3 regions of the Pseudomonas sp. B7 genome follow, and region 3 is predicted to be linked to each of the others. Evidence: predicted binding sites of a transcription regulator. Region 3 holds the regulator's gene; each other region holds the start of a gene.
What was found. The regulator sigma-54, encoded in region 3, starts transcription at its own class of promoters, with help from an activator protein. The targets are predictions, from matches to a motif close to ANTGGCATNNANNTTGCTNT.

Region 1 (2,274 bases), on a different contig from region 3:
TGATCGCCACCAGACCTGCAACGACGCCGGATGCGATACCCAGTGCGCTAGGTTTGCCGTGGGTGATCCACTCGGCGAACATCCAGCCCAGTGCAGCAGCGGCGGTCGCGATCTGGGTCACCAGCATCGCCATGCCGGCGGTGCCGTTGGCGGCCGCAGCGGAACCGGCGTTGAAGCCGAACCAGCCGACCCACAGCATCGCCGCGCCCATCAGGGTGTAACCCAGATTGTGTGGCGCCATCGGCGTGGTCGGGAAGCCTTTGCGTTTACCCAGTACCAGGCAGGCAATCAGACCGGCCACACCGGCGTTGATGTGCACCACGGTGCCGCCCGCGAAGTCGAGTACGCCCCAGTCCCACATCAGGCCGCCGTTGCCGGACCAGACCATGTGCGCGATCGGTGCATAAACCAGGGTGAACCAGATGCCCATGAAGATCAGCATCGCGGAGAACTTCATCCGCTCGGCGAATGCACCGACGATCAGCGCCGGGGTGATGATCGCGAAGGTCATCTGGAAGGTGATGAAGACCGCCTCGGGGAACAGCGCCGCCGGGCCGGTCAGGCTCGCTGGCGTGACACCGGCCAGGAACGCCTTGCCGAAACCGCCCACGAACGAATTGAAGTTGACGACGCCCTGCTCCATGCCGGTGGTGTCGAACGCGATGCTGTAGCCATAAATGACCCACAGGACGCTGATCAGACCGGTAATGGCAAAGCACTGCATCATCACGGAAAGAATGTTTTTCGACCGGACCATGCCGCCGTAGAACAGCGCGAGGCCGGGAATGGTCATGAACAGCACGAGGGCTGTGGAGGTGAGCATCCAGGCGGTGTCGCCGGAGTTCAGGACTGGAGCTGCCACTTCGTCTGCCGCCATGGCCAGGCCGGGCATTACGATAGACAACAGGGCTCCTAGCCCTGCGAATTTACGCAGAGTCATATTGTTTTCTCCTGGGGCGTTGGGTTTGTGGCGGCGCTTAGATCGCGTCGGTATCGGTTTCGCCGGTACGGATGCGGATCGCCTGTTCCAGATTGACCACGAAGATCTTGCCGTCACCGATCTTGCCGGTGTTGGCAGCCTTGGTTATCGCCTCGATAACCCGATCCAGATCCTTGTCGTCGATGGCAACGTCGATTTTCACCTTGGGCAGAAAATCGACCACATACTCCGCGCCGCGATACAGCTCGGTGTGACCCTTCTGCCGACCGAAGCCTTTGACTTCAGTAACGGTAATGCCCTGCACGCCGATTTCGGACAGCGACTCGCGCACGTCGTCCAACTTGAACGGCTTGATGATGGCAGTGACTAGCTTCATGAAACTCTCTCCCGAATTGGTGGACTTGCCCCAGGAAAACAAACCCGACTCAAGTCTAAGCGCAGTGCCTGGCTTTGTAACGCTTCGTTGTCGACGCCAGCTAACCGCTCCAGACGAAACTCCCCGCTCCGTCTGCCGCACTGCATTCGTCACAGCGACTGCATCAGTGCATGGGTCGAAGGTGTCTAAGCAGAAAGCTTGCCATCTCGCCAAAAACCACTGATTTCAATCCCTTGGCCGCTGCGGCAGATGCCATCACCCAAATGGCACTCGGGATACGCACAACAACGGTGCGTGGCCGTGCATCCAGTTGCGCGAAAAGCGTGCATCCGTGCCTGCGCAAATGACTATAGACACTGCGTGATACACTGCCGGCCATAGTTTCCAGGACATATCCCATGCTCGCGCCCAAAGACTTCCTCGACGCCCTGAGCGGCACCGCCTCCCGCCTGTTCAGCGGCGACACGCCCTTGCCAAAAGCCGAAATCGAAAGCCAGTTCAAGATGCTGCTGCAAAGCGCCTTCAGCAAACTGGACCTGGTGAGCCGCGAAGAGTTTGACAGTCAGATGGTGGTGCTGGCGCGCACTCGGGCCAGGCTGGAGAGTCTTGAGGCGAAGGTGGCCGAGCTGGAAGCGAAGCTGACGCCGCCGGCGGAGTAACACCTCGTGTCTTTGTGAATGCGGCCCCTTGTGGGAGCGGGCTTGCCCGCGAATGAAGGTCGGAACGACCTTCCCGCCATTCAGGATTCGCTGCCGAATCTCGGCAGAATCCTACAGCTGGCAACCCCGCCGTCCGATTGCGTCGTGAAGCCCAGATTCCTAAGCTCACCCAATGCTGAATGTTCAGCACTGGGTTTGCGCCCAGTTTGGCCGATACGATTTCTGCCAGTCAGCGGCACTTTTTGAAGGTCGCCGCGACCTATGGCAAAGAATTGGAGCCAGATGGCTGGCTCGCCGGT
Region 2 (2,274 bases), on a different contig from region 3:
GCTTGGCGGCGGTCTTCGGGTTGACCGAGATGACGCCGCAGTATTCCGGCATGTGCCGGGCGAAATCACCGGTACCGATCTGGTCGGCCGTGTCGATGATGTCCTGCTTGTGGGCGACGATCAGCGGTCGCAGCACCAGCTTGTCGGTGACGCAATCGATGACCGACAGGTTCGGCAACGTCTGGCTCGACACCTGGGAAATCGCTTCGCCGGTGACCAGCGCATCGATGTGCAGGCGTTCGGCAATGCTCGACGCTGCGCGCAACATCATACGCTTCAATACGACGCCCATATGACTGTCGTCGACCTTGCCGAGAATTTCGCCCAATACTTCTTCGAACGGAACACTGACAAATAGCACGCGTTGCGAGCTGCCGTACTTCTTCCAGATGAAATGCGCGACTTCCATCACGCCCAATTCGTGGGCACGACCGCCCAGATTGAAGAAGCAGAAGTGCGTCATCAGGCCGCGACGCAGGATCTGGTACGCGGCTACCGTCGAGTCAAAGCCGCCGGACATCAATACCAGCGTCTGTTCCAGCGCACCGAGCGGATAGCCGCCGATGCCATTGTGCTGGCTGTGGATCACGAACAACCGTTTGTCGCGAACTTCGATGCGGACTTCGATCTCCGGCTGCTTCAGGTCGATTCCGGCAGCGCCGCACTCACGGCGCAGCTTGCTGCCGACGTATTTTTCGACGTCCATCGAGCTGAACGCATGCTTGCCCGCACGCTTGCAGCGCACCGAGAAGATCTTCCCGGCCAGCGCATCGCCATAGTGCTGCTTGCACTTCTCGGTGATGTCGTCGAAGTCGCCCAGCGGGTACTCGTCGATCTGCAGAAAGTGCGCGATGCCCGGCATGCAGGTCAGGCGTTCGCCCATCTCTTTCAGGGCCTTGGGATCGGTGACGCGGGTTTCCAGCTCGAGATTGTCCCACACACCGTTCACCACCACGGCCGGGTCCAGGTCGCGGAGCACGGTGCGGATGTTCTTGGCCAGCTGGCGGATGAATTTCGTCCGGACAGGTCGGCTTTTGATGGTGATCTCGGGGAAGACTTTTACGATTAGTTTCATGAAAACAGCGCGCGCAGGGCCAGCCGAAAAAGGGGGGCGCGGATTATAGCGGAAATTGCTCAAGGTTTAACCAGTTAATGTGCAGAAGGTTTTGCACGCACCAAAACGGGTCATTTTTCGATTTGAGCGCTACATTAAAGGGCGAGATTTTCGCCTTTAAGGCGCTTTCGACCTTCAGAAGCGTGAATTTGGGGCAAAAAACCCATGCTGGGGCACTGGCATGCAATTTGCTCCCTTGTGAGGCAGGTTGCCTTGGCAGAGTATTCGCGCCGGCATCACCACTATTAAGGGCATCCACTACCCGCCCTAATTCACCCGGAGGACACTATGTCGAAGTCGGTTCAACTCATCAAAGATCATGACGTCAAGTGGATTGATCTGCGCTTCACGGACACCAAAGGCACTCAGCACCACGTGACCATGCCGGCTCGCGATGCGCTGGAAGACGACTTCTTCGAAGTTGGCAAGATGTTCGACGGTTCCTCCATCGCTGGCTGGAAAGGCATCGAAGCCTCCGACATGATCCTGCTGCCGGACGACGAAACCGCCGTTCTGGACCCGTTCACCGAAGAGCCGACCCTGATCCTGGTCTGCGACATCATCGAACCTTCGACCATGCAAGGTTACGATCGCGACCCGCGCGCCATCGCCCGCCGCGCCGAGGAATACCTGAAGACCACCGGTATCGGTGACACCGTATTCGCCGGTCCAGAGCCTGAGTTCTTCATCTTCGACGAAGTGAAGTTCAAGTCCGACATCTCCGGTTCGATGTTCAAGATCTACTCCGAGCAAGGCTCGTGGATGTCCGACCAGGACGTGGAAGGCGGCAACAAAGGCCACCGTCCAGGCGTGAAAGGTGGCTACTTCCCGGTTCCGCCGTTCGACCACGACCACGAAATCCGTACCTCCATGTGCAACGCACTGGAAGAAATGGGCCTGACCGTTGAAGTTCACCACCACGAAGTGGCAACTGCCGGCCAGAACGAAATCGGCGTCAAGTTCAACACCCTGGTGAAGAAAGCCGACGAAACCCAGACCCTGAAATACGTTGTCCACAACGTTGCCGACGCCTACGGCCGTACCGCGACCTTCATGCCGAAGCCTCTGTACGGCGACAACGGTTCGGGCATGCACGTTCACATGTCCATCTCCAAAGATGGCAAGAACACCTTCGCGGGTGAAGGCTATGCCGGCCTGTC
Region 3 (2,274 bases):
GAAGACATCTTGCATCTCCAGATCCGGAACTTCCCGGGCGATCAGGTTGGCAATTTGTTCGAGGGCTTTCTTTTTACTGCCGCCCGGCACGTTCACCAGGGAACGGCCGGGGGTCAGGATACTTTCAAGTCGGATCATGGGGTTGGGGGTTATCGACCGGTAGCGCCCTGAAGCAGGCTCTGGGTCTTTTCCTTATGCTTTTTGAGTTGTTTATCAAGCTTGTCGGTCAACGCGTCGATCGCAGCGTACATATCGGTATGTTCCGCGTTTGCGACGACCTCATTGCCGGGAATATGCAGCGTGGCTTCGATTTTCTGCTTCAGCTTTTCGACGCACATCGTGACCTGTACGTTGGTGATCTTGTCGAAATGCCCTTCGAGCTTCTTGAGCTTGAGCTCGATGTACTCGCGCAGAGGCTGGGTAACTTCCAGTTGGTGTCCACTGATGTTGACTTGCATACAGCTTCTCCTTCGTTGCCAGTGCATAAAGCGGCAGGCCGAAAAGCCTGCCACTGGAACGCTGTAACGTGGCTTACATCAACCGCTTGCGTTCGCTCGAAGGCGCGATCCCGAGGGATTCGCGGTACTTGGCGACGGTGCGGCGAGCCACCTGAATGCCTTGTGCCTCCAGTAAACCAGCGATCTTGCTGTCACTCAACGGCTTTTTCTGATTTTCCGCGGCAACCAGTTTCTTGATGATCGCGCGGATCGCCGTGGACGAGCATTCACCGCCTTCTGAAGTGCTCACATGGCTGGAGAAAAAGTATTTCAGTTCATATATGCCTCGCGGGGTATGCATGAACTTTTGCGTGGTCACGCGGGAAATCGTCGACTCGTGCATGCCCACCGCTTCAGCGATGTCATGCAGGACCAGCGGCTTCATCGCTTCGTCGCCGTATTCCAGAAAGCCGCGCTGGTGCTCGACGATCTGGGTCGCTACTTTCATCAGGGTTTCGTTGCGGCTCTGCAGGCTCTTGATGAACCAGCGGGCTTCCTGCAACTGATTGCGCATGAAGGTGTTGTCGGCGCTGGTGTCGGCGCGGCGCACGAAACCGGCGTACTGGGCGTTGACCCGCAGGCGCGGCACCGATTCCTGGTTCAGCTCGACCAGCCAGCGCTCGTTGTCCTTGCGTACGATGACGTCAGGTACCACGTATTCGGCTTCGGTGGATTCGATCTGAGAGCCGGGGCGCGGGTTGAGGCTCTGCACCAGTTCGATGACTTGGCGCAGTTCGTCTTCCTTGAGCTTCATGCGGCGCATCAGCTGGCTGTAGTCGCGGCTGCCGAGCAGGTCGATGTAATCGGTGACCAGACGCTTGGCCTCTGCCAGCCAAGGGGTCTTGGCCGACAGCTGGCGCAATTGCAGCAACAGGCATTCGCCCAGGTTGCGTGCGCCGATGCCGGCCGGTTCGAACTGCTGGATGCGGTGCAGGACGGCTTCGATTTCGTCCAGCTCGATGTCGAGTTCCGGATCGAAGGCGTCGAGGATTTCTTCGAGGGTTTCGTCGAGGTAACCCTGATTGTTGATGCAATCGATCAGGGTGACAGCGATCAGGCGATCGGTGTCGGACATCGGGGCAAGGTTCAACTGCCACAGCAGGTGACTTTGCAGGCTCTCGCCGGCGGAGGTGCGGGTGGTGAAGTCCCACTCGTCATCATCGCTGCTCGGCAGGCTGCTGGCGCTGGTCTGATAGACGTCTTCCCAAGCGGTGTCGACGGGCAGTTCGTTGGGGATGCGCTCGTTCCATTCGCCGTCTTCGAGGTTGTCGACTGTCGGCGCGGTCTCCTGATAGGAGGGTTCCTGGATCTCGGTGTTGGGCTTCTGTTCGGCGTTGTCGGCCATGGGATCGGAGTTGTCGAAGTCGTCGCCGTCTTCCTGGCGTTCGAGCATCGGATTGGATTCCAGAGCCTCCTGGATTTCCTGTTGCAGATCCAGGGTCGACAATTGGAGCAGGCGGATGGCCTGTTGCAGCTGCGGTGTCATCGTCAGCTGCTGGCCCATTCTCAAGACTAGCGATGGTTTCATGGCAGGGGCTTAACACCTTATTCGCCGGCGCTATGCGCCATCCACTACAGGGCGCCGAAGCGCCAAACTTAAGCAAATTATATGCCTGAAACTGTCGTGTTTGCCTAGAGCGCTGTAACAATAAAAGCGTATAAAAAGGCGCTTCAATGTTACAGCACCCGGACGGCTGGTCGAATGCTGTCACGCTTACAGGCGGAACTCGTGACCCAGATAGACTTCCTTCACCAGATTGTTGGCGAGGATGGTTTC

Region 1: the regulator sigma-54 is predicted to act here: its motif matches at 1,503-1,522, upstream of glnK (P-II family nitrogen regulator).
Region 2: the regulator sigma-54 is predicted to act here: its motif matches at 1,290-1,309, upstream of glnA (glutamate--ammonia ligase).

Annotation. Positions count from the first base shown of each region.
Region 1 covers NZ_JAERRE010000007.1:246,536-248,809, reverse strand. The annotation lists gene JKA62_RS17560 (ammonium transporter) at 1-940, opposite strand, end outside; gene glnK (P-II family nitrogen regulator) at 978-1,316, opposite strand; gene JKA62_RS17550 (accessory factor UbiK family protein) at 1,715-1,975, shown strand.
Region 2 covers NZ_JAERRE010000004.1:203,042-205,315, forward strand. The annotation lists gene thiI (tRNA uracil 4-sulfurtransferase ThiI) at 1-1,075, opposite strand, end outside; gene glnA (glutamate--ammonia ligase) at 1,403-2,274, shown strand, end outside.
Region 3 covers NZ_JAERRE010000008.1:215,863-218,136, forward strand. The annotation lists gene ptsN (PTS IIA-like nitrogen regulatory protein PtsN) at 1-138, opposite strand, end outside; gene hpf (ribosome hibernation-promoting factor, HPF/YfiA family) at 150-458, opposite strand; gene JKA62_RS19080 (RNA polymerase factor sigma-54) at 532-2,025, opposite strand; gene lptB (LPS export ABC transporter ATP-binding protein) at 2,212-2,274, opposite strand, start outside.